4 regions of the Sphingomonas sp. PvP055 genome follow, and region 1 is predicted to be linked to each of the others. Evidence: riboswitches for the same ligand, from Rfam matches in the RefSeq annotation. Region 1 holds a riboswitch; each other region holds the start of a gene.
What was found. Region 1 has a riboswitch for cobalamin ahead of cobW (cobalamin biosynthesis protein CobW). Riboswitches for the same ligand answer to the same signal wherever they lie in the genome.
Positions count from the first base shown of each region.

Region 1 (7,424 bases):
ATGCCGCCGGGCAAGAAGCGCCGGTGCCCGGCTGCCACCCCCCGACGCCCGCGATCCCGTGCGCTTCGATCGTTCGGTCCGTCGTCAGCGCCGCCGCCGCCGCCAGGATCTCCAGCGCCGCGCGCGCGGCGGACGCGCCGCCGAGGTCGCACAAGTCCGTCAGGCGTCGCAACGTCGCCACCGCAACGGTCGATACCGCATCCAGTCTTGGATCCACGCGCCCGTCGGCGGGCAGCACCGCAAGCGCGATCCCGCGTTGCCGCGCGATCGCCGCGAGTTGCTGGAGTCCGTAGGACCAATAAGCGGTCCCGCCGATCAGCCGGACCAGAATGCCCTTCGCGCCACCGAGGGTCCGTTCGATGTAGGTATCGACCGACAGGGGGTGCGCGAGATCGGCAAGGTTGGCGAGCCGCACCGAGGGCAAAGCCGGTCCAGCCGCACGCCACCCGACCGCGAAAGCGCCCAGGTCGCTATCGGAGAAGGACAGCACGACGAGATCCGCGGCATCCTGCCCCAGATCGCGCGGTGTCGCGGTGTCCTCGATCCCATGCGTTTCGCGAAAGACGACGTGCATCGGGGCTCAGCCGATCAGCGCCGCCTCGATGACCGCCGGATCGAGCCGGTCGCGTTCCGCAATCACCACCAGCCTGGAGCCGCGCGGTTCGTCTGTGCGCCACAAGCGATCGTAGTTCGTCCGTACCCGTGCGCCGACCGCCTGGACGAGCAAGCGCATCGGCTTGCCCGACACCGCGGCAAACCCCTTGATCCGCAGCACATCGCCTCGGCTCGCGAGCGCTTCGATCCGGGCTTCCAGACCGGCCGGATCCGCGATCTCACCACAGTTTACGACGATGCTGTCGAAATCATCATGCTCATGGTCGTCCTCGCCGTCGTGATGCGATGGGCGGGCCGCGATATCGTCTTCTGCCGCGGCGCCCAGACCCAGCACGATCCGAGGATCGACGACGCCGTCGACAAGTTCGATCACCGGGATCGGACGCGACATTTCAGCGGCGATGGCCGCTCGCGCCGCGGCGATTCCTTCGGGACCGGCGAGGTCGCATTTGGTCAGCAGCACCAGATCGGCGCACGCCAGTTGATCCTCGAACACCTCGGCGAGCGGCGTGTCATGATCGATGCTGGGGTCTGCGTTGCGCTGCGCGTCAACCGCCGCAAGGTCGGGCGCGAAACGCCCGGCGGCGACGGCCTCCGCATCGGCGAGCGTGATGACGCCATCGACGGTGATGCGCGACCGGATCGCCGGCCAGTCGAACGCCTTGAGCAGGGGTTTTGGCAAGGCCAGCCCGGATGTTTCGATCAGGATGTGGTCGGGCCGCGGATCGAGCCGGAGCAGCATCTCGACGGTCGGAATGAAGTCGTCCGCGACGGTGCAGCAGATGCACCCATTCGCCAGCTCGACGATGTTCTCGGCAGGACAATCGGGGATCGCGCATCCCCTGAGGATATCGCCATCGACCCCTAGAGTGCCGAATTCGTTGACCACCACCGCGAGCCGGCGGCCCTTGGCGGTCCGGATCAAATGGCTGATCAACGTCGTCTTGCCGGCGCCGAGGAAGCCGGTGACGATCGTGACGGGAACTTTCGAAAGGTCGGACATGTTCTTCCCCGTGGCGCAACAGCAACGAACGGGTGGGGCCGATCAAGGACGGCGCGCGACGACGGACGAGCGCCAGAAGCCGCCCGAGCCACGCACCGATGCAGCCCCAGCCGCATAGGCTCGTCGCTCAGACGGAGAACCGTGCCGCGGCCATCCCCTGGGCCAAGGCAAGAGCGACCTTATCGCCGGCAGGTCTCCTGGCTCACGGGTCATCGCTAGAGCATCACCTTCCCAGATTGCCCGGTCCTAAGACCGGCTCAGTCCAGTGGCCGCTCCCTTCCGGAGAAGGGGGCATGACGCTTTCGCTCACCGCTTACAGTTGCAGGGACAGCCGCGGATTTGGGGGAAGCCCCCCGCACCGCATTCCCATTCAAGCCCCTCGCGGGGCACCGGCGCGATCAGCGAGGACCGAATAAAGGCCCTCGCGGTGCATATTAGACCAGACGGCACGTGTTGCCAATTCGCTAATCGCCGACATGCTCCAGGACGTTTCCGGCACGGAGAAGCGCCGTGGTCGATCGGCCCGCCAGGAGTGGCGCGAAGAAGATCGTTCCGCCGCTCGCGCGCACCACATCGGCGCCGACCATCGTCTCCGGCGTATAGTCGCCGCCCTTGACCAGGACGTCCGGTCGGATCGTTCGGATCAGGTCGATCGGCGTATCATCCGAAAACGACACGATGTGGTCCACCGCGGCCAGTCCGCTCAGGACTTCGGCGCGGTCGGCTAGGCTGCTGACGGGCCGCGACGGGCCCTTCAGGCGGCGAATCGAAGCATCGTCGTTGAGGCCGACGATCAGGACGTCGCCCTGCCGTCGCGCCAAGTCGAGCAAACGCACATGCCCGGCATGAAGCACGTCGAAACACCCGTTGGTGAAGACGATCCGGGCGCCGTTTGCGCGGACATGGTCGAGTTTTGCGAGGAGCAGCGGCAGCGGGATCATCTTCGTCATCGCGTGGTCGCGCCGATACAGACGTTCCTCCAGGTCTCCGCGAGTCACCGCGTAAGTTCCCTGGCGCGATACCGCGATGCTCGCGGCGACGTTCGCCTGGTCGATCGCCGCAGCGATTGGCAGCCCCTCGACGATCCCCACGACGAGCGCGGCCATCGTGGTATCGCCCGCGCCGGTCACGTCGAAGACCTGCAAGGCCTCGGTCGGATGATCGACCATGGTGCCGTCTCGCGACACCATCAGCATTCCCTTGTCGCCCCGCGTGACCACGAGATAGCGCAACGCCATCGCTTCCAGAACCGATGCCGCGTGCGCAGCAATGTGCGCTTCATCGCAAGCACCAAACAGGGCGTGGAATTCGCGAGCGTTGGGTTTCAGCAGGAACGCACCCTTGTACCGCGAGCGATCGGCGCATTTCGGATCGACGAAGGCGGGCACGCTATATTTGCGGGCGATCGAGAGCAGCAACGGGAGTTGGTGGAGGACGCCCATGTCATAATCGGAGAAGATGACGGCGCGGACACCGTCGATCCGTGCCTCGAACCGCCGCACCAATTCTGCCTGCGCCGTCTCGCTCGCATGCCCGTCATGATCGATCCGCGCGATTTGCTGCACGCCGGAGACGACGCGGGTTTTCTGCGTGGTGGGTCGTCCCGGGTCGATCACGCGATCGAGCACGACCTTTCGCTCCTTCATCATTCTCGCGAGATCGTCTCCCGCTGCATCGTCCCCGGAGACGGTGAGCAGCACGCATCGCTGGCCCAGCGCGGCAACGTTCGCCGCCACGTTCGCTGCGCCACCGGGGCGCGACTCCTCGCGCGCCGCGCGCATGACCGGGACCGGTGCCTCGGGCGAAAGCCGACTGGCTTCGCCGATGATGTAGCGATCGACCATCGTATCGCCGACGATCAGGATGGCCGGGGGGCGTTGGTGAGTCATCTTCGGGTCTCCGCAATGTCAGCGCCAGCCGCGAACCTGAGAGGGTTCAGGACGCGTGGAGAGGGTCGGCCAGCGGCGTGCCCAGCCGCCGCCGTGATCCTGATGGGGAACGACGATGATCGAAACGGGCGCGTTCGGGGCCATGCGCGCGACGAAACTTCGGGCAATCGTGGGGTCGACCACGGGGTCATCGCCGCCCACGAAATGAACCTGCGGCACGCTCGACAGGAGCGCCGCTTCGGCTGCTGGATCGAGCGAGCGCGACAAGGGGGATAAGTGCCGTGCGCGCGTCCACTGCGCCAGATCGAGATTGGCGGCGACCGTCACCAGCGCCGCCACATCCCGCCGCCGTTCCGCCAACAGCGCTGCCAGCGTTCCGCCTCCCGAATATCCGACGAGGATCAGTCTAATCCGGTTCGTCTGTCGAAGGAGAAGATCCAGCGCCTCGGACGCACTGTCGATCACTTCCGAGGAGAAACGCGCGATACTCCAGTAATCGCTCTGGCAGTGACGCGAACGGGCAGCGTATTGGCAAGGTCTCGCCAGCCAGGCGACCGCGCCCTGACCGGGGTGTTGCACGGCAAGTTGCAACGCGACGGGGGCGGTCGGTGTCGGATCGAGCGAACGGCGCCCTTCGCGCGTGTAGGCGAAGCCGTCGCCCTCGATGTAGATCACGAGGACATCGGATGTATCGCGCCCTGATCGCGTGGCTGATGCAAGGTCGAAGCGCCCGGTCGGGATGACCTGCGACTGCCACGCCGCGTCGCGCACCAGGCGCGATGCGGACTGGCGCGCGACGGACGGGCTCCCGAAGCTGAGCGAAAGAAGTGTCGCACAGCATAGCGCAATACGGACGAGTGCATCACCGTATGGTCCCCGAACGTGGTCGGACAGATCCGTCTTCATTCAGTGGAAGTGAACTCCCGAAAGGAGAAAGAAACTACTGTAATATTACCTAAATGTATAAACGCAGAACAGACGTATTGTAATGCGGTTGGCGGTATAGATGTGGGTTTGAAGTAATATACCTCAATGAGAGTAAGGCGTTTATTGATCCGCATCTGTTGTTGAAGGGGAAGTCCGGTGGTGATGAACGGCGAAGCGCCCGATCAGACCAAACGGACTCGACGTCTGCAGGCCGGCATTTCGCTATTGGCGATTGGAGCTGGACTTGCGATGCCCCAAACATCCTGGGCGGATACGACCATTTCCGGAACGACGGTCGGGGCGCAGGTGCTCAATGGCAATGTCGGGCTTTTTGAGATCGAGCCTACTGGCACGGTCGTCGCGGACACGAGTGCCGCGGTTTTCAATTCTGGTACGGTCGACACGTTCACGAATAACGGTGTCATCGACAACACCGGTTTGTCCGTTAATGCCGTGCAGAACACTGGTTCGATCGGGCTATTTCTCAACACCGGCAGGATTACCAGTCTTGGCTCGGGGCTCGTTCTTACCCGGGCGACCAGTAGCTCCCTGACTCCTGCGATCATCAATGCCATCATCAATTCCGGGCTGATCTCCGGCGCGAGCTCCGGGGCGATCCTAAATTATGGCAGCACGATCGGAACACTCACCAACAGGGGCACGATAAAGGGGCTGTTCGCCATCATCAACGATGTCGACGGCACGTACGCCGGCTCGCTCGGGACGATCGAGAATTCGGGCCTGATCGCCGGCGATATTGCCAACAACGGCAACGCCCTGACGATCAGCGGCGGTACGGGTCCGACGATCGGCACGTTGAGCGGCTTCGTGACCGGTGCGACGGGTACGATCACCTCTGCCGCCGACATCGTTTTCAATTCGGGCAACATTTTGCTCAATGATTCGATATCGGCGTCCGGCTATACCGTCACGAACTCGGGCGCCGCGCTGACGCTCACGACCGCGATTGGAGTTGCTGGACGCTACAACCAGACGGCAGGAAAACTGGTGCTGGGGGCGGCCGGCACTCTGTCTGTGACGGGGGGAGCCACGCTTTCTGGCGGAACGCTTTCCGCTCCGCTTTTCGCCACTGAGAATTATTTCGCGGGAACGCTGGCGACGCTGGTCCAAGCCACCGAGGCTTCAAGCTATACCGGCGTCAGCATCAGCACCGGTTTCGGGTCCATCTTCGGGGTGCGCGGCTCAACGGTAGGCAACAACCTGCTGCTGTTGGCGGCCGGTGATTATATCGGCGGAACGCTCGCTTCGCTCAACAACAGCGGGACCATCGACAGTCCGGTTGCCGCCATCGTGATCGGCGCTACCGGCAGTGTCGGCGCGCTCAGCAACACCGGCACGTTGTCCGGCGCTACGCGCGGGATCTCCGTGCAAAACGGAGGGCAGATCGGCACGGTAACGAACAGCGGCTGGATAGCGGCAGGAACGCTCGGTACTTCGGCGGCCGGCGGCATCGCCAATAGTGGTACGATTGGTACGATCCTCAACGACGGCACGATCCTGAGTTCCCGAAGCAGTGGCATCGGGAACAACATCGGTAGCGCCTCGATCGGTCGAATCGTCAACACCGGTCTGCTGAGCGGAAATACTGGAGGGATCTACAACGAAGGCACGATCGGCGAACTGACCAATAGCGGGCGGATCCTGGGAACGCAGTTCGGGATCTGGCATGCGGGCGGTAGGATCGGTACGATCGACAATAGCGGAACGATCGCCGGGCCGGTTGCACTGGTGATTTCGCCCGCGTCCGCGGTCCACACGATCTATAACAGCGGCGTTCTTTCGGGAGATATCCTGAACGGCAGTGCGAGCGTTTTGACGATCAGCGGCGGAACGTCTGGAACCGTCGGCACGCTGACGGGACAGTCGGGCAGGGGGACGATCACCAATCAGCGCAGCAACCTCGTCTTTGCGGCGGGTGACTTGCTGCTCAACGACGATATCGTCGCCACGGGCCGCACCGTCAGCAATACCGGGGCGAATCTTCAGCTTTCGTCGATCATCAATCTCACCGGTGCGTTCAGCCAGACCAGCGGCACGCTCTCGATCGATCCGACGCGCGCCGGGCTGATCGCCAGCGGCGCGATGGTGCTGAGCGGAGGCACGGTGCGGTCGGACCTGTCCACTACGGGCAACTATCTGCAGGGCAGCTACACCTTGCTCAGCGGATCGAGCCTGAACCTCAGCGGTGTAACGATCGAGATCAACGATGTCGCCGGTCTGGGCAAAACGTCCGGCACGGTCGGCAACACATTCCTGCTAGAGATCACCAACGACTATGTCGGTGGGACGCTCTCGGCGCTCACCAACACCGCGGCGATCACCGCAGCCGACACCGGTCTGCACGTCGGTATCGGCGGCAGCATCGGGACGGTGACCAACAGCGGGACGCTTGGTGGCGCAGAGTTTGGAGTTAACAATCGCGGCCAGATCGGCACACTCTTCAACGTCGGCGTGGTCACCAACGCCGGGCTGACCGCGCTATGGAATCAGGGCAGCATCGGTCACCTGTTGAACAGCGGTGAGATCAGCAACAACAGCTGGGCGATCCTCAACAGCGGGACGATCGGCACGATCATCAACGAAGGCATCATTTCCGGATTGGCCAACGCGATCCAGAACAACGGTGTCGTGAGCCTGCTTCACAATCGCGGCACCATGTCGGGTGGCAGCAACGCGATTGCGGGCACCTTCGGCACCGTCGGCAACAGCGGCATCATCCGCGGGAACATCAACGGGGACGGCGGCCTGATCGGCACGATCATCGGCGGCACCGAGGGCACCGTCGGGACCTTCACAGGGCTTACCGGATCGACCCAGGGCACGATCGGCGCGAGTGGAAACCTGACCTTCGCGGCGGGAGCGTTGCTGCTCAACGACACGATCATTGCATCCGGCATCGCCGCGAGCAACTTGACCGTGAGCAACATCGGCGCGGATATCGCGCTGTCGACGATTGTGACGATCGGCGC
Region 1 covers NZ_JBEPNS010000001.1:2,029,277-2,036,700, forward strand. Annotated here, with positions in the region: partial or broken gene cobN (cobaltochelatase subunit CobN) at 1-574, opposite strand, end outside; gene cobW (cobalamin biosynthesis protein CobW) at 581-1,618, opposite strand; cobalamin riboswitch at 1,789-2,027, opposite strand; gene rfaE2 (D-glycero-beta-D-manno-heptose 1-phosphate adenylyltransferase) at 2,083-3,507, opposite strand; gene ABIC16_RS09765 (hypothetical protein) at 3,526-4,413, opposite strand; gene ABIC16_RS09770 (hypothetical protein) at 4,684-7,424, shown strand, end outside.

Region 2 (7,424 bases), on a different contig from region 1:
TGTCCGAATAGCGGCGCCCGACATAGCGCAGTCCGGCGCGTGCCTGGAGCGAGCGCGTTGCGTTCCAACGCAGCCAGAGATTGGCAAGCGTCTCGGGGACGTCTGGCGGGGTATTGCCGTCGAAGCTCGAGCCGCCAGAGACGAAGTCGTCGAACGTCGCGTCGAGCACGCTGCCATTTGCATCGATCCCGACGCCGTAAGGCAGATCGAGCGACACCGCAGCCTCGATACCCTTAGCCGATCGCTGGCCGACCTGCTCGACCGGGCTCGTCGGGGTCAGCTGTGCCAGCAAGCGCTTCTTGACGATGCGGTAGGCGGCGAGGGTGGCGGTGCCGCGACCGTCGAGGAACACCGCCTTGGCGCCGACCTCGATTTGGTCGCCGACCGCGTTGCTGAACTGCACCTGCCCGGTCGAATAGGTGGTCAGCGTCCCCAGCGGGTCCACGCCGGTGGCATATTGCCCATAGAGCGACACCGTCGGGATCGGCTGATAGACGCTCCCGACCCGCCAGGTCACATTGTGCAGCCGCTTGGCGAGCACGAACGTCTCGGTGCCGGTGCCGCCCGGATAGTCGATCGACCAGCGGCGGATTGTGTCGCGCTCGTAGCGGACGCCACCGACGATCGAGACGTGCGTGCCGAGCTTAAGCCGGTCCTCGGCAAAGACCGCATATTCGTTGGTGCGTGTGCGATAGCGCGGTGCGATGCCTTGCGTGTCGACGATCAGACCGGGATCGAACGCGAAGGGATCGACTTCCGAAACCTGCGGGTCAGACTCGAAATTGTGGGAGTAGGTCAGTTTGATGAGGTTGACGTCGAAGCCCATGACAAAGTCGTTGCCGACGCCATCGGCGACGTCCGTCCTGAACGTCACGCTCCCCTGATCGCCCCACTGCGTCTGGTCGTGGACGATGCCGGTCATGTCGGTGCGCAGGATGCGGCCGGGCGTACCGGTATTGGCGCTGCCGTTGGCGCAGGCCCCGTCTGCGGCGATCCAGCAATAGGTTTCGAGATTGAGCCAGGAGCGTTTGGAGGTGAGGCGATAGGCCTGGTTGCTGACGGTGACCGCATCGCTCGGCGTCCAGTCGACCTGCAGTCTGGTGCGGTTGTCCCGGTAGCGGATAAAGCCGTCGCGCGTGTTGTAGTTGCGGTCCCGGATGTGGTCGTCGAGCCGTCCCTCGATCAGCGGCGTGCCGAAATAGCGCATCGGCTTCTGGTCGCCGTAATCGTCCCGCGCGGTGACGACGAGCGTGTCGGTCGGTGTCCAGCGCAGCGTGCCCGAGACGGCATGGCTGCGCGACTGGCCACGATCGACATAGCCGTCGGACCGACGATAGCTTCCGTCGATGCGGTAGGAGAGGCGCTCGGTGATCGGCCCCCCTGCGCCCGCCGCCACATGGAAGCTGTCCTGCGAGCCATAGCCGATCTCTCCCTCCACCTGCGTCCGCTGCGTATCGGGTTTGCGCATCAGGACATTGACCGCGCCGCCCAGAGCACCCTGGCCGTAGAGCACCGAGGCCGGACCGCTCAGGACGTCGATCCGTTCGACCATCCACGGATCGGTCGGAAAGGTGATCGTGCCCGCAGCCGGGAACAGCCTGATGCCGTCGATGAGCTGGAGCACGGATCCCTGACCGCTGAAGCCCCGTGCGGCGAGCGCGGTGCCGCCATTGCCGGGGTTGCCGGCGTTGCTGATGCCCGGCGCACGGCTCGTCGCGTCGATCACCGACATATCGCCGCGCGCGCGGATCGTGGCGCCGTCGATGACCGAGAGCGTCGCGGGGGTCTCGAGCGGCGTAAGGCCCAGGCGGCTGCCGGTCGCATTCGGCGTGGTGAGCGTGTCCTGAGCATGCTGGCCAACAACGAGGATGTCTTCGTTGTCGGGGGCGGGCGTGGATTGAGCATTAAGAGGTGCTGCGAACACAGGCGACAGGAAAGCCCCCGCGACCGCGAGGCGAGACAATAGGAATGGCATTACGGTAATCCCCGGGGCGTCGAGCGAACCCGGCAGGGACCTCCCGCGAACGGCCGACATCCGCGCCAGCCGGACGCCATCGCGACCGGCACGCATGCCCGTGCGGTCCCCACCGCACACGTCGTCGCTCGACGGAGTACCGTGCCGCGGCCACCCCCTGGGCCAGGCAAGAGCGACCAGACGCCGGCAGGTCTCCTGGCTCACGGGTCATCACACGATGCACGGCCTTCCCAGGCCTTTATGACGTAACGTCCGGCCCAGTGGCTGCCCCTTCCTATGAAGAAAGAAGCGATATGCATCGCGCTCGCCGCTTACAGTTGCAGGGACAGCCTCGGCTTCAGGCGGCGAACCACCCTCACCGCGTTCCCTATTAAGTCCCTCTCAGGACACCGACGCGATCATGCCAGCCTGCTTCAAAAGCAGATCAGCGGTGCCGATGTATCCCGATCAATGCCTTTGGGCAATCGCCATAGCCGAACGTTACGGTCTGGCTAATTCGCTGTGGTTTTAACGAGGCCGTGGAATTGCAACCACCAGACAAACTCGTTGAACCAGTGGTCGCTCGTCGTACCTTTCGCGTGCAGATCGAACCCGTGGCTACCTCGTTCATACAAGTGCAGCTCGGCTGAAGCTCCTGCCTGCCGCCATGCAGTATAGAGCAGCACGGGATCGTTCCGCTGGTACTCGTCATCTGCCGCACCGGCGATGAATGCGGGAGGCGCATCTTCCGGGACCGGCGTCCGTAGTCCGCCGTAGATCAGGCCTACAAAGTCAGGCCGCGACGCTTTGGCGCCGATTGCCAGATCGGCTGCAAGATACGCGCCCGCTGAAAATCCAATCATGCCAACCTTGTGAGGATCGATGCCCCACTCGCGCGCGCGTTCCCGGACGATCGCCATGGCGCGCGCCCCGTCCTCGATCGCATGAGGCTCACCAGCGAAGCGCGGCATCTCCATCGGTCTGCCCGTTTCCGCCCGCGACATGACGATGCCCATCTCTTTCATATGGACATCCGGCATCCGCATCGGCCCGTCACCGCTCCGGATCGTCCGGTACTTCAACACGAAGGCAGTAACGCCACGGCCGGCCAGTGCCTGCGCCACGTCTGTGCCACCAAAAGTGTAGCCGAGGGCTACGAAGCCACCACCGGGCGCGACGATCACGGCGGTGCCGTTGGCGCGACCAGGTGCAGGGCGATACAGCTCCAGCGTTGGTTCGCTGACATCGTAGATCATCGTCTCGCCGGTCTTCATCCGGTCCCGCACTTCCGGGACACCGAGCGACGGAACACCGCCCTTTGCATAGAGGGGAATGATCTTCCCGCCGGTCGCCGGTGCCCGCGCGCTTGCAGCCGGCGACAGAGGGGCGACTGCCACGCCTATGCTTGCCAAAGCGATCCAGCGCCTCGCCAGCTTCGCCATGGCCATATCCGCACCTTGAGCGTGACATAGGCCGAACGGGGCTGGTTGGGCGCGACCACTGGATAACCAAGGTAGGAATAGGGATCGAAGGCTCGTTGATTTCCCAGATTGACCACTGACGCACCAAGGGTGAACCGGCCAATGTCGTAATACGCCTGCGCATCGATCGCGGCATAGCCCGGTACTGCGAGGGTATTGGGCAGCGTCAGCTCACGCGAGGTAAAAGCGCTGATGCCTGCACCGAATGACAAGCCCTTGGCCGTACCGTGCAATACCCGGTAGCGAGCCGCGACCCGCCCGCTACTTTTCGGAACACGAGCGAGCCGGTCGCCAGGTGCCACACCATCGTCGCGGGTATCGGTGTAGGCGTAATTGGCGAGGAGCGAGAAGGCCGGTGTCGGCTCCCACACCATGTCCACCTCGACCCCGCGCGCGCGCTGCCGTCCGCTCTGGATGTAGAAGCCGACATTGGCGGGATCGGCGGTGACGACATTGTCGTGGGTCTGCCTGAACACCGCTATCGTGCCGGAGAGGCCCGTGCCGGTAAGCGCCAGCTTCACGCCGCCCTCGATATTGCTCGACGTCTCCGGCACCGGCGTCTGCGTGCCGATGAAGCCGAAGGGCGCACGGAACGCGGTCGCATAGCCCGCGAAGAGGGCGACGCCCTTCACCACGTCGAGGGTCGCGCCGGCACGGGGTGAGACGTGCGTGTAGGTCTTGTCGTTGGCGACGCCGATGTTGCTGTTCTCGACGAACTTTAGCGAGGTGACGCGCAAGCCTCCGGTCAGGTGCAGCGGACCGTAGGTTGCCTGATCCTGGATGTAGCCAGCAAACGTCGTAAAGCGATCGTCGGTATAGGAGTTGACCGGTAGCTGGGGCGTGTAGTGCAGATCGTAGCTCGGGTCGGAAAGGTCGATCGTGCCCGAGGGGGAGTCGCTAACGAACAAGCCCATCGCGCTATAGAAGCTGGTCCAATCGTAGTTGACGCCGATGAGTAGCTTGTGCGTGCCCCCAAGCAGATCGACATCGCCGGCCAGATTGGCATCCACGGTCGCCTCCTTCGTGCGGTTTCTCATGGTGATCGGGAACACGTCGTAGAGCGGCGCGACGGTCTTGGTAGGGAAGAGGCCCGGATAGACGAAGCTCCCCTGTTCATTGATCTTGCTCGAATAGTAGCGGCCGCTGACCGTCAGCTTCAGGCGGTCGGAGAAGGCGTGGCGCAGCGTCGCCTGCCCCATGCGAATGTCGTTCGTCGTCTGCGGCTGATCGATCGGCGAGCCGGGAAAGGCGTTGCGGTCGATCATGCCGGCCAGCGCGGCATCGGCAGGCAGGCCGGAATATTCGAGATTGCTGCGATGGCTGAACTGCCCCTGGAGCAGGAGATCGGTCGCAGGATCGATCTGGAACGAGACGCTGGGTTGCACCGACCAGCGCTCGCCATACACCTTGTCGATCCAGCTACCGTTGCTTTGATATTCGCCGGTGATCCGCGCCGCGATCCCGTCCGCCAGCGGCACATTGATGTCGCCGTAGGGGTTCCAGGTCGAGAAACTCCCCGCGCGCATCGCCAGATACCCGCCTGCCTTATCGTTCGGCCGGACGCTTTGGAGATTGATGACCCCGCCGATCGGCGTGCCGATCCCCCCGCCATAAAGGGTAGCGGTCGGACCCTTGAGAACGTCGATCCGCTCAATGCCTACCAAGCTGTTCGGGTCGTAGGCCTGCTGGTTGCCGGCGAACACCGACAGCCCGTCGAGGTACACTTCGGCCGGAAAGCCGCGAATGATCGGGGGGATGAAAAGCACCTCGTCCGACCGCGTTGGGGTGACACCCGAGACGTTGACCAGTGCGTCACCGAGCGTGCGACGATCCTGTTCCTGGATCAACGTCCGCGTAAGCACCTGGACCGACTGTGGCACCTGGATAAGCGGCGTGGCGGTTCGGGTCGCTGCGGTCGTCTCCGGGTCGGCGTAAGTCTGACGCTGGCCGGTCACGACGATGTCGCTCCCCGCCCAGCTGCGCGTCTGCGGTGTCTCGTCCGCGACGTTTTGTGCTGCAGCGGACGAAGCAAACCAAAGGACAGCGATGACGGTGAGGCTCGCAGAAGCGAATGAATGCCGCCCGATCATGCTGCGATCCCTAACCGCTTGGCGGCAGCTGCAACTGCGGTATCGACCTGCGCGTCCATCCACGGCGTGCGGCCGGTCAGTTCGGCGACCCGCTTCGGACCGGCCTCCTTTGGTGTACCATTCCGAAAGGGTGGTTCGGGCGCGTATTCCATGAGGAGCTGAACCCGTCGTGCCGCTTCCTCATCCTTCAGGCGTGCCGCGAGCGTCAGGCCGAAATCGATGCCTGCGGTGACACCGCCCCCGGTCATGCGGTTGCGGTCAATCACCACCCGCTTGTCGACGTGGCGCGCGCCCATGCGTGGCAGAAGGTCTGCAACCTGCCAGTGCGAGGTCGCATCAAAGCCTCTGAGCAGCCCTGCGGCCGCCAGCGCCAGGCTACCGGTGCACACGCTCGTCACCCACTTCGCACGTGATCCGCGATCGGCAAGAAAGGCCATGACAGCGGGATCGTTCATGCAGTCGACCGTCCCCATCCGCCCACCAGGTACGAACAGCACGTCGATTTGTGGCGGCACCTCGTCGAAGGTGTGGGTCGCCGCAATGGGAATGCGGACATCGGTCGGGACCGGCACCTTGTCCTTCCAGACAAGCTGGACGTTGCAGCGTAGCATGTTGAACACGGTCATGGGCCCGATCAGGTCGAGTACGACCATCTTGGGGTAGACCAGCATCGCGATCTTCGGCGCATCTGCCGGGATCGCCATCATGTCGCGCATGTGCTGCGCTCCAGGATCGGTCGGCGTTTGGGCGGATGCAGGCAGCGCTGCTGCGGTACCGCCAAGGGCGGCAAGCGCCAGCATCTGACGCCGATCGAACGGCGAAGAGAGATTGGTCATCGGTTTTCTCCAAGGCGGTAAGCAAGGCTGATGGTCGCACGGCGCAGGTTGGCCGCGTAGCAAGTGCCGGCCGATGGGCAGGCGCCGACATATTTCTTGTCGAGTAGGTTCGAGACGTTGCCAGCGAGCCGGAAGGCGCCGAGATCGTAGTGGACCGCTGCATCAAATACCGTCGCGGCCGGGACCGCCAACGTATTGATGGTGTCGGCCCAGCTTCGGCCGATGTGGCGGATGCCCCCTCCCAGACCGAACCCCGGAAGGACACTTTCCACCGGCAAGGTGTAGTCGATGAAAGCCGAGGCGCTGAACCCTGGCGTGCCGGTCGGCGCCTTGCCGAGCGTCGATGCGGCACCCTCCCGGTTCTGGATTTTGAACGCGGTAAGGGCGGCGGTGATGTTGAGCGTCGGCACGGGCCGCGCCTGCACCTCGATCTCCCCGCCGCGCGAGCGGACCAGACCGAGCTGGCTCTGGTTGGTCGGAAAGCCCGTGACGGGGTTTGAGACCAGGATGCCGTCGCGTTCGATCGAGAACAGCGAGGCTGACGCGATCAGCGGGAAGCCGCGAGCCTCATATTTGATCCCCGCTTCCCAAGCCTCGCCGCTTTCGGGCCGGTAATATTGTCCTGTCACCGCTTCCGCGCCGATGACTGGCGTGAACGAAGTGGCGTAGCTGACGTACGGCGCGAGGCCGATGGGAGTGACGTAGCTCAGGCCGGCACGATAGGTCGTCTTGTCCGGTTCACCCCGCGCCACTGCCCCGGTCGCACTAGTGCTGGTAATGCCGATCCAGTCGTGCCGCGCGGACAGCAAGGCGACGAGCCCGCCCAGCGTGATCCGGTCCTGTATGTAGAGGCCGGTCTGATCGAGCTTCTGGCGTGTCGTTGACGGCGCCCCCAGCGCAGGGAGTGCGACGTTGTAGACGGGTGCAAAAATGTCGAGCCGCGGCGCTGTGCCCTGACGCTGCGAACTGGCCGACCGCGAGAAGCTGTAGTCGATCCCGGCAGTCAGATCATGGGAGAGCCTACCGGTCTTGATCGTCCCTGACAGGCGATTGTCGATCGTGA
Region 2 covers NZ_JBEPNS010000002.1:55,678-63,101, forward strand. Annotated here, with positions in the region: gene ABIC16_RS18960 (TonB-dependent receptor) at 1-1,975, opposite strand, end outside; cobalamin riboswitch at 2,144-2,384, opposite strand; gene ABIC16_RS18965 (alpha/beta hydrolase) at 2,467-3,396, opposite strand; gene ABIC16_RS18970 (TonB-dependent siderophore receptor) at 3,354-5,525, opposite strand; gene ABIC16_RS18975 (DJ-1/PfpI family protein) at 5,522-6,361, opposite strand; gene ABIC16_RS18980 (TonB-dependent siderophore receptor) at 6,358-7,424, opposite strand, start outside.
Region 2: linked by a shared signal. The riboswitch ahead of ABIC16_RS18960 (TonB-dependent receptor) and the one ahead of cobW (cobalamin biosynthesis protein CobW) in region 1 are both predicted to bind cobalamin.

Region 3 (7,424 bases), on a different contig from region 1:
GGCCAGAAACCGCCAGTCAAGGCAACGGTGCCTACATCTACACCAAAACGTGGTCGTCCCCCGAAGGTAGCCGAGCCTGCGTGAAGTGACAGGCGCCGAACATGCCCGCCGCCACTATGCTTCGACTCGACGTGGATGATCGTCCGCTATTGGGCGTTTTCGGTCCGACCGCTCTACCACCCGAAAGCTGTCAGTCGGCTTTGGGGGGGCAGTCGGCCCGTCGGTCATGTGGCTGAACGTCCCGACCTGGTGGGGAACGGACAGGCAGCTTTCAGGAGGCGGCTGGCGATAGCTGCCGTTCCCGAAAAGGATGCAATTCTGGGAAAGCCTGATCAACCAAGCACAATCTAGCCGCGTTCTGGCTTGCCCTCGAAGTTACTGATGGCGGAAGCGTCGGTGCGGTTCCTCACGCCCCACTCGCACAGGGGCAGCAGAGCCTCGATCAGCGTCATGCCGAATGGAGTGACGGTGTAATCGACTTTGGGCGGCACCTCGCCATAGTCGCGACGAACCAATACCTCTGCCGAGGCGAGTTCACGCAGTTGCTGTATTAGCACCTTCTCGCTGATGCCGGCGACCGTCCGCTTGAGATCGCCGAACCGCCTCGGACCCGAGCGGAGGTGATACAGGATCAGCGGCTTCCATTTGCCGCCCATGATGGCCAGCGCGACATCAAGGCCGCAGTCAGATGGAGGAACGCTCATCGCATCTCTTCGGTACTTACCTTTAGGTAGGTTCTACCCACATTACCAGTGCCGGTCCATATTCTAAAAACGTGCGCGACGGGATCAATCATCTTTCCGTCGCAACAATGGAGCTTAAACATGACCGACACGCCGACCATCCTGATCTATGCAACATATCGCATCCAGCCCAGCGACGTGGAAGCGTTCCGGGATATCGCTTCGCGCATGGCGAGCGCGGCCAGGCTGCGGGACGGCTGCGTATTTCTTGACGTTACGGAGGAAGTAGGTGCCGCCGGCACGTTCCGGCTGATTGAAGCCTGGCGAGATCAGGCGGCGTTGAACGCACACCTCTCCACGCCCGATTTCCAAGCGGTATTCGAAGAAGCTGGGAAACTCGGCATCACCGACCGTCAGGCCGACTCCTATTCGATTTCGGGCAGAGCGGCGCTCGACATGCCGTCCTGACCGGAATGAGGACCGGCCCACAAGGCGTTCCAGCAAACGGACGGCGGGAGAGAAGGCGTCGGCCTTCTCGGAATCGATCGTGAACTGAGAATTTATCCAGTGTCTCGATATCCCGTTTGATTGGCATTTTAGGACGTAGTGGGGGGTGGTTGTCCGGCAATGCCGATCGCACTGCGATAGGGCAGCTCTGAGCAATCTTGCAGATTGACGGTGCCACGGGTACGCGCTTCTCGTCTAGCTGGATGAATATCTTGCTGGGCAGTGATCGCGCTGGTGTCCCGAGAGGGACTTAATAGGGAACACGGTGTGGGAGATACTCTCCCGAAGCCGAGGCTGTCCCTGCAACTGTAAGCGGCGAGCGAGACGTACATCGCGTCCTCTTTTGGAGGGTGCAGCCACTGGACCAACGCCGTAACGGCCGAGATCCGGGAAGGCCGTATATCGAGCGACGACCCGTGAGCCAGGAGACCTGCCAGCGTCTGGTCGCTCTTGCTTTGGTCCAGGGGATGGTCGGGGCACGGTTCTTCCGTCTGAGCGACGAACGAGCGGCGGGGGTCGCATCGGTTCGTGTCGCGGGCGCTTGCGTCCGCCTGTCGACGCGTGCCGACCGTTCGCAGCGGACGCCCCCGTCCGAAGTCGCTTGGCGCACGGGGGACGGACATGAAGAATCTGAGATTACGAACAAAATGGCTCGAATGCGTGGCTATAGCTTCGGCATGTAGCACCACACCAGCATGGGCTCAGGGGCAAAACACCGAGGCTGTGCCGTCACAGGCACCAAACGACATTGTCGTGTTCGGCCGCGGCGAAGCGAAGATCGGTGTTGCGCATGCAGCAAGTGAGGGCACCGTCGCCGGTGCCGACCTTCTGGTTCGCCCGCTGCTGCGCGTTGCCGAACTGCTAGAGGCGATACCTGGCATGGTCGCTGCGCAGCATTCGGGAAGCGGCAAGGCCAACCAGTATTTCCTGCGTGGCTTCAATCTCGATCACGGTTCGGACTTCACGACTTATATCGACGGGGTGCAAATGAACCTGCGCACCCACGGTCATGGCCAAGGCTATCTCGATCTCAACGGACTGATCCCGGAGATCGTCGCGCGCGAGGATTTTCGCAAAGGGCCATACCGTGCCGATGGCGGCGACTTCGCGCTGGCGGGGGCTGCCTACATGACCACGATCGACAGCTTCGCCCGGCCGTGGCTTTCGGTCGAGGGCGGCTCTTATGGCTATGGTCGGATCGCCGCGGGCGGGACGATTGACGGGATTGGTCCGGGGAAACTGACGCTCGTCGCGCAAACCAAGGTCTACGACGGACCATGGGAGGAGCCTGAGCATATGCGACACGCATCTGGCTTTGCGAAATATACCGCTCCAGCTGGCGCAGGCCAGGTCGAAGCCTCGCTCAACGCCTACCGCGCGACCTGGCGTCCGACCGAACAGATTCCCGAGCGCATAATTGGTACCGCGCTCTGCAAGGACGTGTTCTGCTCACCCGATCCGACGGCACGCGGCGAAACGACACGGCTCGTCGGCAACGTCGCGGTCCGCCAGCCTGACTGGCACGCCAATGTCTATGGTCAGTTCTACGACTGGTCGATGTATTCGAACCCGACCTACACCGACCCGGACGGGACCAGCGCACAGATCCGCCAGTTCGACAAACGCTGGATCGTCGGCGCGAGGGGCGAAAAGCGTTGGACGCTCGCACCGACCCTTGCCGTCTCGCTCGGCACCGAAGAGCGCTACGACCATATCGGCAGCGTCGGTGTGTATCGCACCAGCGCGCGATCGTTCCTGTCGTCGCTCGGCCGCTACCATGTCGAGGAAGCGTCGGCAGCATTGTACGGCGAAGCGACGTGGACGCCGGTTACGGGTCTCCGCCTGATCGGTGGGGTTCGTGGGGACTATTATCACTACGTCGTTCGCGCGCGGGATCAGGCGGCGGTCTTGGCCGGCGAAGGCAGAGGCGACGACGCGATCCTGTCGCCCAAGGCATCAATCGCGTACTCGCCGACCGATCGGCTGGAGTTCTACGGCAACTGGGGACGTGGGTTCCACTCCAACGACGTCCGCGGCGCGGTAAACGTCGAAACGCCGGTGCCTGTGCCGGTCCGCGGCAACGGCCGCGAAGTCGGCGCCCGGTGGCAGTTACCCGGCATTACGCTGACCGCGACCTATTGGTGGCTCGACGTCGACAGCGAACTGCGCTTCGTCGGAGATTCCAACGCGGTCGAACCGACCGGTGCCAGCGAGCGTCGTGGCTATGAACTTGTGGCGTTCTGGCGGCCCAGGCCGTGGCTTGCGATCGACGGCAATTACACAGCGAGCCGGTCGCGGTACGACAATGGCGATCGTATTCCCAACGCCTTCGAGAACGCCGCATCCGCCGGGATCGCGCTGGTGCTCAATCCTTGGGAGGCAAGCGTTCGCGTCCGCCACCTCGGGCCCTATCCTTTGATCGAAGACAACAGCGTCCGAGATACAGGAAGTACCGTCGTCAACGTCCGCGCGGCTCGCAAGATCGGACGGTTCGAGGTGTACGGCGAGGTGCTCAACATCCTCGACAGCCGCGACAAGGATATCGCCTATTTCTACGAATCCTACATCCCCTCGTTTGATACCGCGGGACCGGCCGATGGTCGTTTAAGCCGCGTAGTTGAGCCACGGACGTTGCGCCTGGGTGTCCGGGTGAGTTTCTAGGCGGTGCCAGATGATCGCCAGTCTCGGGTGAAGCTGGCGATCATTCAATGGCTGCGCACCTGCAATGGTGTCTGCCTCATAGTGCGCGCATTGGACTCTACCCCTCAGATCGGTACGCCCCCACTCAGACGGGTAGCATGTTCCCATAAGCGACGCAGACTGTGCGGAAACTCGCCTTTGGCTGGTGCTGCCGCCTAGGCTGCGCTGGATGGGACCGAAACTGCGGACACCCAGATTGGTGAGATCGGAACGATCGGCATACGCTAGAGGGCGACCTTCTCGTCCTCAATATGGTAGGGCTTGCCCGTAATATGCGCTTTGACGAACGACAGTACCGACACCACGGCCTGATCTGCCCCCCGCTGAGAGGCCCAGAGACTATGATAGTCTGGACCACGAAAGGGACGACAGATGCCATTCAAGAAGCACAAGCCGGAAGAGATCATCGGCAAGCTGCGTGAAGTTGAGATCGTGCTGGCACAGGGGGCATCGACGGCCGACGCGTGCCGGCGGATCGCTGTCAGCGAGCAGACGTACTACCGCTGGCGCAAGGAATATGGTGGGCTGAAGACCGACCAGGCGCGGCGGATGAAGGATCTGGAGAAGGAGAATCTGCGGCTGCGCCGGGCGATCTCGGACCTGACGCTGGACAAGCTGATCTTGCAGGAGGCAGCCCGGGGAAACTTCTGAGCCCTGCGCGACGACGGCGCTGCATCGATCATGTGCGACGAGAGCTTCCGGTGTCCGAGCGACGGATCTGCCGGGTGTTGGGTCAGCATCGATCGACGCAGCGCAAGGTGCCGCGTGGGGCGGATGACGAACAGGCGCTGTCCGAAGACATCATCGCGCTAGCAAAGCAATATGGTCGCTACGGCTATCGCCGGGTGACGGCATTGCTGTGCCATAGGGGCTGGACGGTGAACCATAAACGGGTCGAGCGGATCTGGCGGCGTGAAGGGCTCAAGGTGCCGCAGAAGCAACCGAAACGTGGGCGGCTGTGGTTGAACGACGGCTCGTGCATCCGACTGCGCCCGGAATATCCGGGGCATGTATGGGCGTACGACTTTGTCGAAGGCCGCACGCATGATGGCCGCAAGTTCCGCATCCTGACCATCATCGACGAGGCCAGTCGAGAATGCCTGGCGCTGGTCGTGGCACGGCAGCTCAGACATGAAGACGTACTGGCGGCGTTGGCCGACCTGTTCGTCACACGGGGACCACCGGCGCACATACGGTCGGATAATGGCGCCGAGTTTATCGCGAACGGGGTGCAGAAATGGCTTGGCCAGATCGGCGTGAAGACGCTCTACATCGCACCGGGATCACCATGGGAGAATGGCTATAATGAGAGCTTCAACGGGTCGCTGCGCGACGAACTGCTGAATGGCGAGATCTTCTACAGCCTCGCCGAGGCGAAGGTGCTGATTGAAGCCTGGCGGCGGCATTACAACACCGTTCGCCCGCACAGCAGCCTTGGCTACCGACCACCGGCCCCGGAAACGGCCTTACCGCCATATCCGGCCTCCGGTTCCGCTTCGCTCCACCTCCGCCCGGATATGGCAGCGGCGAGCATAATCCACTAACAATCAACACGGTCCACTCGACGGGGGCAGGTCAGGCCGCGCCGGGGTGTCCCAGTATTCGGCGCCATCGGCATGTACTTTCAACAGTACAAGCTCAGGATCCTCCGGCCCGTTTGGAAACCACGCCGAGATGCCGGCGTTCCACAGCTGCTTAGTCTTTTCGGCATCGTGTATGACCTCGGCGTCCCCGGTGAGGGAAACCCATGAACTTTTGGATGATAGGGCAACGTTGACGCGGGGGTTCCGGCCTATCTGTTCGACCTTGCGTCCATCCTGTTTAGTGATGAACCATAGATCGCCATCAAACTCGACCTCTTGCACCGCCATGGGTCGGCTCATTAAGCGACCCTCTGCACCAGTTGTCGTGAACATGCATACCTGGATGTCGGACATCAACTTGGCGAGCTTTGCGATTTCCTCGTTGCGTGAGGCGGCCTGATTTTGTGACGTGTCGCTCATGATGGTCAGCCTGTTCTGTATCGGAACAGGATGGTCCTTACCGTCGCTCGTTCGTACAAACGTGCCGACTACGGATCTGACCCATCGACGGATACGTAAGCAGAGAATATTTTCATTCCGACTGTCTTACAGAGACGGTCAGTGGTTCAGATGCGGTCCGACGTATCTTCGTCAACCTAATCAGAATAGCCATCCTGTTCATAACTGGTGAGCCAAGAGCTTTTAATTTAACTTACCAGCTATGAAAGACTTGCATAAGCTCGTCGACGGCTAAGTGTTGCTGGCTACTTTCCGAGATATGACCTCACTGCCGTAACACCCCCTCAAACGTCGCCGACGCTTAAAGCCGCCCGACTGCCATCCACTTTGCCAGCGAGCCCTGGAACTTCCTCCAGCTGGCGCAAATCAGTGAACCGTCCCCGCTCCCCTCGATAACGCACGACCTCGAACCCATGCCCTCTAAGTCCGGGAACTGCATCCAGTTCTTCCGCGCTTGCGGTGTTCACATTGACGGATGAGGGTTCGTTCATAGGTTTGCCTGCTCTTCTTCGCTAAGATTAGCGTCTGGTCCATAATATAGTTCTGCACAGGCTTCGCGCAGACAGCCACCGGTGATTTGGATATCATCCCGGTATGCATCCCCAATGAACCCAAGGGTGTCGACGTGCCGCGCTTCGAAGTACATCGGATGGACATCACTGCGACCAGCACCGTAGACAACACGGCCGACCTTGGACCAGATCGAGGCCATCGTGCACATGCCGCATGGTTGGAGTGTCGAGTACAGGGTGGCGCCGCGCAACTCGAGCTCGCCAGTGCTTTCGCACGCACGTCGGATCGCCATCATTTCGGCATGCGCGGTTGCGTCAGGCAGCTCCTTGGTCTGGTTGCGTTCGGCCGCGAGAACTTTTCCGTCTAGGACGATGACGCACCCAAGCGGCGACGTCGAGGGGTCGGAGCCTTTTGAGCGTGCCACGTCGATGGCCATCTGCATCCAGTGTTCGTCAGGGTGATCCTGCATGTCGCCTCCTCAAAGCTTAGGCGTTTTGTTGGTCTGGCGTTATCGTGCTCGCCGACTGAACGACGCGGACCGTGGTATCTGTCGGGTCGACCGGGTCCATGACGAATGCGCCAGCGTCTCGGTTGGCAGTTAGCCATGCAACGTGAGCCGGGGTGATCCTTTGTCCCGGCACAAGGCGAGGCACGCCGGGTGGTGCCGGCGCGATCATCTCCGCAGCGATACGTCCAGCGGCGTCTTCATATCGCACCATTCCGACCGAGCCACTCATTGCTGCTGGCCCCGACATAGCCATCTCTACGGATAACGTCGCAATCCCCGGGACTGCCCGCGCCCTTGGCAGGATCGATGGATCCGCCGCGAGTTGCCTCAGCAGGTCGTGCAGACCGCGGACGAGCTTTCGGACGTCCGACCGTGTCGTGCCGAGCGACAGAACGGCGAGAAGATGGCGGGCATCTGACAGGCCCATGCTGATACGATGATGCTCGTACAACCAGTCATCGATGGCATAAC
Region 3 covers NZ_JBEPNS010000003.1:3,154-10,577, reverse strand. Annotated here, with positions in the region: gene ABIC16_RS19940 (Ros/MucR family transcriptional regulator) at 1-84, shown strand, start outside; gene ABIC16_RS19935 (winged helix-turn-helix transcriptional regulator) at 348-704, opposite strand; gene ABIC16_RS19930 (putative quinol monooxygenase) at 825-1,151, shown strand; cobalamin riboswitch at 1,406-1,642, shown strand; gene ABIC16_RS19925 (TonB-dependent receptor) at 1,812-3,851, shown strand; one part of gene ABIC16_RS19920 (IS3 family transposase) at 4,263-4,527, shown strand; one part of gene ABIC16_RS19920 (IS3 family transposase) at 4,527-5,434, shown strand; gene ABIC16_RS19915 (pyridoxamine 5'-phosphate oxidase family protein) at 5,438-5,893, opposite strand; gene ABIC16_RS19910 (helix-hairpin-helix domain-containing protein) at 6,217-6,423, opposite strand; gene ABIC16_RS19905 (nucleoside deaminase) at 6,420-6,914, opposite strand; gene ABIC16_RS19900 (aminotransferase class I/II-fold pyridoxal phosphate-dependent enzyme) at 6,931-7,424, opposite strand, start outside.
Region 3: linked by a shared signal. The riboswitch ahead of ABIC16_RS19925 (TonB-dependent receptor) and the one ahead of cobW (cobalamin biosynthesis protein CobW) in region 1 are both predicted to bind cobalamin.

Region 4 (7,424 bases), 1.9 Mb from region 1:
TCGGTGCGGTACCCTGGGCCCCCGCCTGCGCGGGGGAATCGCTCGTTTGTAGGGCCGTGACAGCTTCCGGTGCCACGGCAACCGCGTCAGGCCATGCCGCGAGATGCCCGGCATAGCCCGGCCGCACCACGCACGGTCGCCGCGCAGCGATCACCAGCGCAAGCAGCCGCATTGCGAGGTCGCTCCCCGGCACCGCGATGACCCGCGCCGGATCCGCCACGCCGAACGCCTCCGCCGCGGCGGCCTCGAGCCCTGCGATCGCGCCCGGTTCGGGGAGCTGCTCCCACCCGAGCGGCACGCCTGCGACCGGCCACGCCCAGGGCGCGATCCCGGTCGACAGGTCGATCCAGTCATCCCCGCCGAACATCGCACGCGCGGCGTCCACGCGCCCGCCGTGCGCGTGGAACAGGGCAAGATCGCGTGCGCGCAACGCTCAATACGTCAGGCGGACGCCGCCGAAGGCAGCGCGGCCGGGCTGACCATATTGGTAGATCGTCTGGTATTTCGTATCGAACACGTTCTCGACCCGCCCGAACACTTCGACCATCTTCGTGACCGGGAAGGACGCGCGCACGTCGCCGAGCACATAACCGTCGAGCCGCCGCGCGTTCGACGCATTGTCGAAACTATCCCCTACCGAGGTCAGCGTCGCCCCCGTCGTCAGGCCGAACGCCCAGCGATAATCGGCGTTGACCGTGATGCTGCTGTCGGGCCGCCGCGCGAGCTTGCGCCCGAAATTGCGGCTGCCGGCGGAGCGGTCGGTCGCGTCGAGATAGGTGTAGCTCGCGCTCACCGTCAGCGGCTCGACCGGACGCAGCAGCAGCGTCAGTTCGACCCCCTGTGCCCGCGTCCGTGCGATGTTTTCGTACGTGCCCGACGGACGACCCGCGCAGATCCCCGTGAGCGGTGCTGCGCACGAGACGAAGGTGATCAGATCGGACGAATTGCGATGGAAGTAGGTCGCGCTCGCTTCGACCGCGCCGTTCAGCGCCTTTTGCGTCACCCCCGCATCCCAGCCGTGCGAGCGTTCCGGGTTCAGCCGCGTGTTCCCATACTCGCTCTGCAACTGGTACAGCGTCGGCGCCTTGAAGCCTTCGGAATAGCTCGCGCGCAGCGTGGTCGCGCCATGATTGGGGGAATAGACGCCGCTCCCCGAAAAGGTCGTCGCGCCGCCGAACACATTGTGGTCGTCATGCCGCACGCCGCCGGTCGCGGTCAGCCCGGTGATCGGGGTGACGGCGAGCTGGCCATAGACGCTGAACAGCCGCGCCCGGCCCCGCGTGACCGGCCCGCCATAGCTCGACGAGGAAAAGCGCGATACTTCCCGCTCCGCGCCGAAGGTCGCGAACACCGCCGAGGTGACGTTCGCGGTGCCCTGATATTCCAGCCGGTCGTTGCGCCCGATCCCGCGAAACGTCTCGGTCGGGTCGCCATCGGGGTCGATGTTGCGCCGGTCGGTGTCGGTATGCGCATAACCGAAGCGATTGTGCAGACGCCCGTCGAACAGCGCGGCGTTGAGCCCGGCATAGCCGACCCATTGTTCGACATCGCCATATTCGCGCGTGTCGCCGAAGGTGAAGTTGGGCGGTGGGAAACCGTCGATGTCGGTCCGGCTGTTGGTATAGAAGCCGCGCAGGTCGACCGAGACGTCGCGGGCCAGCGCGATCCCGAGGCTGCCGTTCGCGGCATAGTTGCGGTACCCGTCCCGCTCGGTGCCGGGGGCGTAGGCCGAGATCCCGTCGGTGCCGTAATAGCCGCCGCCGAGGCTCGCGGACACCGGCCCCATCTTGCCCGAGACGTTGGCGAAGCCCTGTGCGGTGCCATAGCCGCCGCCCTCGGCACGCGCGTTGATCGCGATCTGCTCGGTCGGCTGGCGGGTGATGAGATTGACGACGCCGCCGATCGCCTGGCTGCCCCACAGCACCGATTGCGCGCCGCGCAGCACTTCGATCCGCTGGATGTTGCCGATCAGCAGATTGCCGAAGTTGAACCCGCCGCCGGGGGCGGAGGGATCGTTGAGCTTGATCCCGTCGATCAGCGCGACGGTCTGGTCGCTGTCCGCGCCGCGGATGCTGACCGAGGTGGTGGTGCCGATCCCGCCGTTGCGCACCACGGTGACGCCGGGCGTCTGGCGCAGCAGGTCGGACACGACGACCGCCTGGCGCTCGGTAATCGTCGCGGTGTCGAGCACCGTGACCGACTGGCCGACGGTATCCGCCGGGCGCGCCGCGCGGTTGGCGGTGACGACGATATCCTGCGATGCGTTGGCGGCTTGCTCCAGCGTGGCGGTGGATTGCGCGCTCTCGGCGAACGCGGGCGCGGCGGCGGCGATGCACGGCAGCAGGATCAGATAGGCACAGGTCTTCACGGTTATTCCCCTTCGCAACAGCTACGGGGGCACGCACGGCGCTATGTCGGAATTCCGTTTCCCGCCGCGCACGACCCCAACCACGTCGTCTCGCGAGGAAAACCTCGATCGCACGGCACACCCCGGCCGGACGAAGGACAACCGCGACAGGCAGGTCTCCTGGCTCCCGGGTCGTCGTCTGGCTCGGCCTTCCCGGATCCGGAGATCCAGTGGCACGCAGAAGGAGCAAGACTCGCCGGTCACAGTTGCGGGGACAGCCCCGGATGACGCGCTTGAGCACGCTTCCGGGTTCCCTTTTCATCCCATCTCTGGGAACCTGTCGCATCGGCGCGTCTAGAGCGCGCTTTGGGCAAGGGCAAGATGTGACACGGACGACACTATTCCTGGGCGGTGCCCGCTCGGGCAAGAGCCGCCTCGCGCAGCAAACCGCCGAGGCGTGCGCGGGGCCGCTCGCCTATCTCGCCACTGCCGAGGGCCGCGACGGCGAGATGGCGGACCGGATCGCGCGGCATCGCGCGGACCGGGGGGAGCGCTGGCGCACGGTGGAGTGCCCGCTCGCGCTGCCCGCGGCGATCGCTTCGGTCGAGACGGGCGCGGTGCTGGTCGATTGCCTGACGTTGTGGCTGTCCAACCTTATGCTCGGCGAGCATGACATCGCGGGCGCGACGGACGATCTGCTGGCTGCCATCGCGGGGAGTCCGTTGCCGATCGTGATCGTGACCAACGAGGTCGGGATGGGGATCGTCCCCGATCATCCGCTTGGTCGCACCTTCCGCGATGCGGCGGGGCGGCTCAACCAGGCGGTCGCGGGGCAGGTCGACGCGAGCTATTTCGTGGCCGCCGGGCTGGTGCTGCCGTTGCAGCGGTATCGGACCTGACGCCGCGGGGCTGGTCTCCGCGGTCCGCAAATGGCATTCCGGTCAAGGGATTGCACGAGGAACGACGATGACGCGATGGATCGACGCGCACCAACACTTCTGGTCGCTGACGACGCCCGGACATGAATGGCCGACGGCGGCCGAAGCGCCGATCCACCGCGATTTCGGGCCGGCAGACCTGATCGCCGCGTGCGACGGGCTTCCGCTGGCGGGAAGCGTCCTGGTCCAGTCGCAACCGACCGATGCCGATACAGACTGGATGCTCGCGCTGGCGGAGCGCACGCCGCTGGTGCGCGCGGTGGTCGGGTGGGTCGATCTCGCCGACCCCGCCGCGCCCGATCGCATCGCCGCGCTCGCTGGCAACCCGTGGTTGCGCGGGCTGCGCCCGATGCTCCAGTCGATCGACGATACCGACTGGCTGCTGCGCGCGGACCTTGCCCCCGCGATCGCGGCGATGCAGGCGGCGGGGCTGCGGCTGGATGCGCTGGTCCAGCCGCGCCACTTGCCGATGCTCGCGCGGTTCGTGGAGCGCTGGCCCGACCTGCCGATCGTGATCGATCATGCCGCCAAACCGTTCCCTGCCGCAGGGACACTCGATCCGTGGCGCGACGACATCGCCGCGCTCGCTGGGCTTGGGGTGCATTGCAAATTGTCGGGGTTGCGGACCGAACAGGGCTCCGGCCAGCCCGCGAGCGACCTCGCGCCTTATGTCGCGCATCTCGTCAGCGTGTTCGGGCCGCGGTTGATGTGGGGGAGCGACTGGCCGGTCGTCTTGTTGTCGGGGGATGATTGGCGGCGCTGGCACGACGATGCGCTGCGGATGGCGCGCGATGCTGGGGCGGACATCGACCGGCTATTCCACGATGCGGCGGTGGATTTCTACGCGCTGGGGTGAGCCGTCGCCCGACCCCATCCGTTCGCCCTGAGCGCAGTCGAAGCGCCACTCCCAAGCAAGCCTAGGCTCGGGGGAGACGGGGGCTTCGACTTCGCTCAGCCCGAACGGGGGGGTGAAACGAACCCTAGCCCAGCGCCGCCTGTTTCTCCGCCGCCAGCGCATCCAGCTCCGCGCGCGTTTTTTTCTCGCTTGCGGTCTTCAACTGCCCGCACGCCGCGTCGATGTCGCGCCCGCGCGGGGTGCGGACCGGGGCGCTGATGCCGGCATCGAACACGATGTTCGAAAACGCCTTGATCCGCTCCGGCGTCGAGCATTCATACGGCGCGCCCGGCCACGGGTTGAACGGGATCAGATTGACCTTCGCCGGCAGGTCATAGAATTTGAGCAACCGCACCAGCTCGCGCGCATCCGCGTCGCTGTCGTTCTTGTCCTTGAGCATCACATATTCGAACGTGATCCGCCGCGCATTGTTCGCGCCCGGATAGTCCGCGCACGCCTGCAGCACCTGCTCGAGCTTATACTTGCGGTTGATCGGGACGATCTCGTCGCGGATCTCGTTGGTGACGGCATGGAGCGACACCGCCAGATTGACCGAAATCTCCTCGCCCGCGCGTGCCATCAGCGGCACCACGCCCGAGGTCGACAGCGTGATCCGCCGCCGCGACAGGCCGATCCCGTCGCCGTCCATCACGATCTTCAACCCGTCGCGGACATTGTCGAAATTATAGAGTGGCTCGCCCATCCCCATCATCACGATGTTGGTGAGCATGCGCCCCTCGGGCTGGCTCGGCCATTCGCCCAAAGCATCGCGCGCGAGCATCACCTGCCCGACGATCTCGCTCGGGGTCAGGTTGCGCACCAGCCGCATCGTACCGGTATGGCAGAAACGGCAGTTGAGCGTGCAGCCGACCTGGCTCGATACGCACAGCGTGCCGCGGTCCGCATCGGGGATGAACACCATCTCGTAATCATTGCCGTCGTCGGTCCGCAGCAGCCACTTGCGCGTCCCGTCGGTCGACACCTGCGCCTCGACCACTTGCGGGCGGCTGATCGTGAAGCGCTGTTCGAGCCACGGCTGCATCGTCTTTGAGATGTCGGTCATCAGCGAAAAGTCGGTGACGCCGCGATTGTAGATCCAGTGCCACAATTGCTTGGCGCGCAGCTTGGCCTGCTTGGGGTCGAGCTGCGAGGTCTCGAGTGCCATCCGCAGATCGGGCTTGGACAGCCCGAGCAGATCGATCCGCCCGTCGCTGCGCGGCACCAGCGCGCGCGGCACGGGTACGGGGTCGATATGCCCCGGAATGGGCATGGCGTAGGCTGGTGCTGTCTGCATGATGCGCCACATAGGGGAAAATGGCGGGTTTTTCTACTCCCTGTGCGGGTAGGGGGTGTTTCCGGGAGGGCGGGTGCATGCCGGGGCCTCTGGTCCATAGGGGGCGCGATGGGACAGTTAGGGGGAACGCACCGCTTTTTCGGCGTTGCCGCTTGGCTGCGGCGTACGGCTGCGGCGTACGGCTGCGCGGCGGTAAGCTTTCGTTTAGGCGTGTTTGACTAATATGAAGGGGATGAGAAATCGTGCGCTTCCGATCCTGCCAACGCTGTTGGGCGCCGCCGTGCTTGGCGTGGCCGTCGGTCTCGGGTCGACGACGACATCGCCCTCAGGCCCTGCGGCGCTGGGCGATCAGGCACAGCAGCTCGCGGTTTCTACCGGTTTGAAACGCCAGCGGGCACCACAAGCAGGCGACGCCTGGGGCGGCTGTAACGACGCCCGGTCTGCCGGGACCTTCCCGATCTATCGTGGGGAGCCGGGGTATCGCACGGATATGGACGGAGACGGGGACGGGGTTGCGTGCGAGCCGCATGGCTAGCGGCGCATGATTTGCGACCGTGCGGCCATCTTGTATGGTCGTTCACCCACGGCTTGATCCACAACCGCTTCCGCCTTGCCCGGAGATTCGAATGTTATCGCCAACCGCGCTCGCCACCGCGTTCGACCGGGTGACGGATTACTGGTCCCCCAAGGTCATTGGCCAGGTCAACGACCAGCTGCTCAAGGCGGCGAAGCTGAAGGGCGAACTCGTCTGGCATGCGCATGACGGACAGGATGAGCTCTTCTACATCGTCAAGGGATCGCTCCGGATCGAGTTCGAGACCGAAGTCGTCGCGCTCGAACAGGGGGATTTCCTGACTGTCCCGAGTGGGGTTCGCCACAACCCCGTCGCGGAGGAGGAGTGTTGGGTGCTGCTGATCGAGCCCGCTTCGACCTTGCATACCGGCGCGGAAAGGACGTCTCGTACGCGCAGTCTGGAGGAGCAGCTCCGCTAACGGTTCCGGGGCGGCTGGCGATGGCGTCGCTCCGCGCACCAGTCGCCGTTGACCGAACGGCCCCGCTATCCCTTGAGGCACGCCAGCGCCGCCGCATCGATCGCAGTCGCCGCGCCCTTCAGCGCATAGACGTCCGCGAACGGCCCCCCGGCGCGGCTGAGCGTTTCCACGCTCATGCTGCGGCTCGATCGAATCGCGGAGACGATCGCGGCGTCGGCGCGTGCATCGGGTGCCCAGGCGTCGGCGGCGGTCGCGGTCAGGTCGAAGCGGCGTTCGCCGACCGACAGGGTGACGCGCGCCTGCGGGTTGCGGTCGCGGCTGAGGCGGACGTGGAGCTGATGGCGCGTGCCCCCGCCGCCCGCGCGCGGCCAGCTGGCGATGCTCGCGAACGGGCGCCAGCGCGATGCGCCGCCCGCGCTGACCGGCTCGGCGATCGCGAAACAGCGGCGGGGGGCGGAATCGCTGAACGCGCCCCAGCGATCGAACACGCCGATCGTCTCGCGCGCACCCGCGACCGCGGGCAGCGCCGCCAGCGCGAGCACCGCCCATCGCGTCCGGTTCACGCTGGCGCGTGCCCGGCGCCGCGATGGAGCACCGTCTCGACGCCACGCTCGATCTGCACCAGCGACCCCTGCGGCAAACCAGGCAGCGCGGGCGCGCCGTAGCCGGGCAGATCCGCGCCGCCGGTCATCACCCCGCGCAGCACCCGGCTGGAGATGCCGTGCAGGATCACCAGCCGGTCGCCGGCATCGCCATCGGTCTCCGCCAGCCAGCCCGAGACGCGCTCCGCGATCGCGGGATAGTCTTCGCCGTTCGGCGCTGGGTGGAGCAGCCCGGTGGCGCGATCGACCACCGTCAGCCCTTCCGCCGCGAGATCCGTATAATAGCGCCCGCCCCAATCGCCGGTGTCGATTTCGACCAGTCGCGAGTCGGTTCTGGCGGCGTGCCAGTCGAGCTC
Region 4 covers NZ_JBEPNS010000001.1:148,030-155,453, reverse strand. Annotated here, with positions in the region: gene ABIC16_RS00720 (aminotransferase class I/II-fold pyridoxal phosphate-dependent enzyme) at 1-430, opposite strand, end outside; gene ABIC16_RS00715 (TonB-dependent receptor plug domain-containing protein) at 434-2,368, opposite strand; cobalamin riboswitch at 2,501-2,703, opposite strand; gene cobU (bifunctional adenosylcobinamide kinase/adenosylcobinamide-phosphate guanylyltransferase) at 2,731-3,246, shown strand; gene ABIC16_RS00705 (amidohydrolase family protein) at 3,314-4,141, shown strand; gene rlmN (dual-specificity RNA methyltransferase RlmN) at 4,266-5,474, opposite strand; gene ABIC16_RS00695 (excalibur calcium-binding domain-containing protein) at 5,698-6,009, shown strand; gene ABIC16_RS00690 (cupin domain-containing protein) at 6,101-6,466, shown strand; gene ABIC16_RS00685 (hypothetical protein) at 6,532-7,029, opposite strand; gene ABIC16_RS00680 (histidine phosphatase family protein) at 7,026-7,424, opposite strand, start outside.
Region 4: linked by a shared signal. The riboswitch ahead of ABIC16_RS00715 (TonB-dependent receptor plug domain-containing protein) and the one ahead of cobW (cobalamin biosynthesis protein CobW) in region 1 are both predicted to bind cobalamin.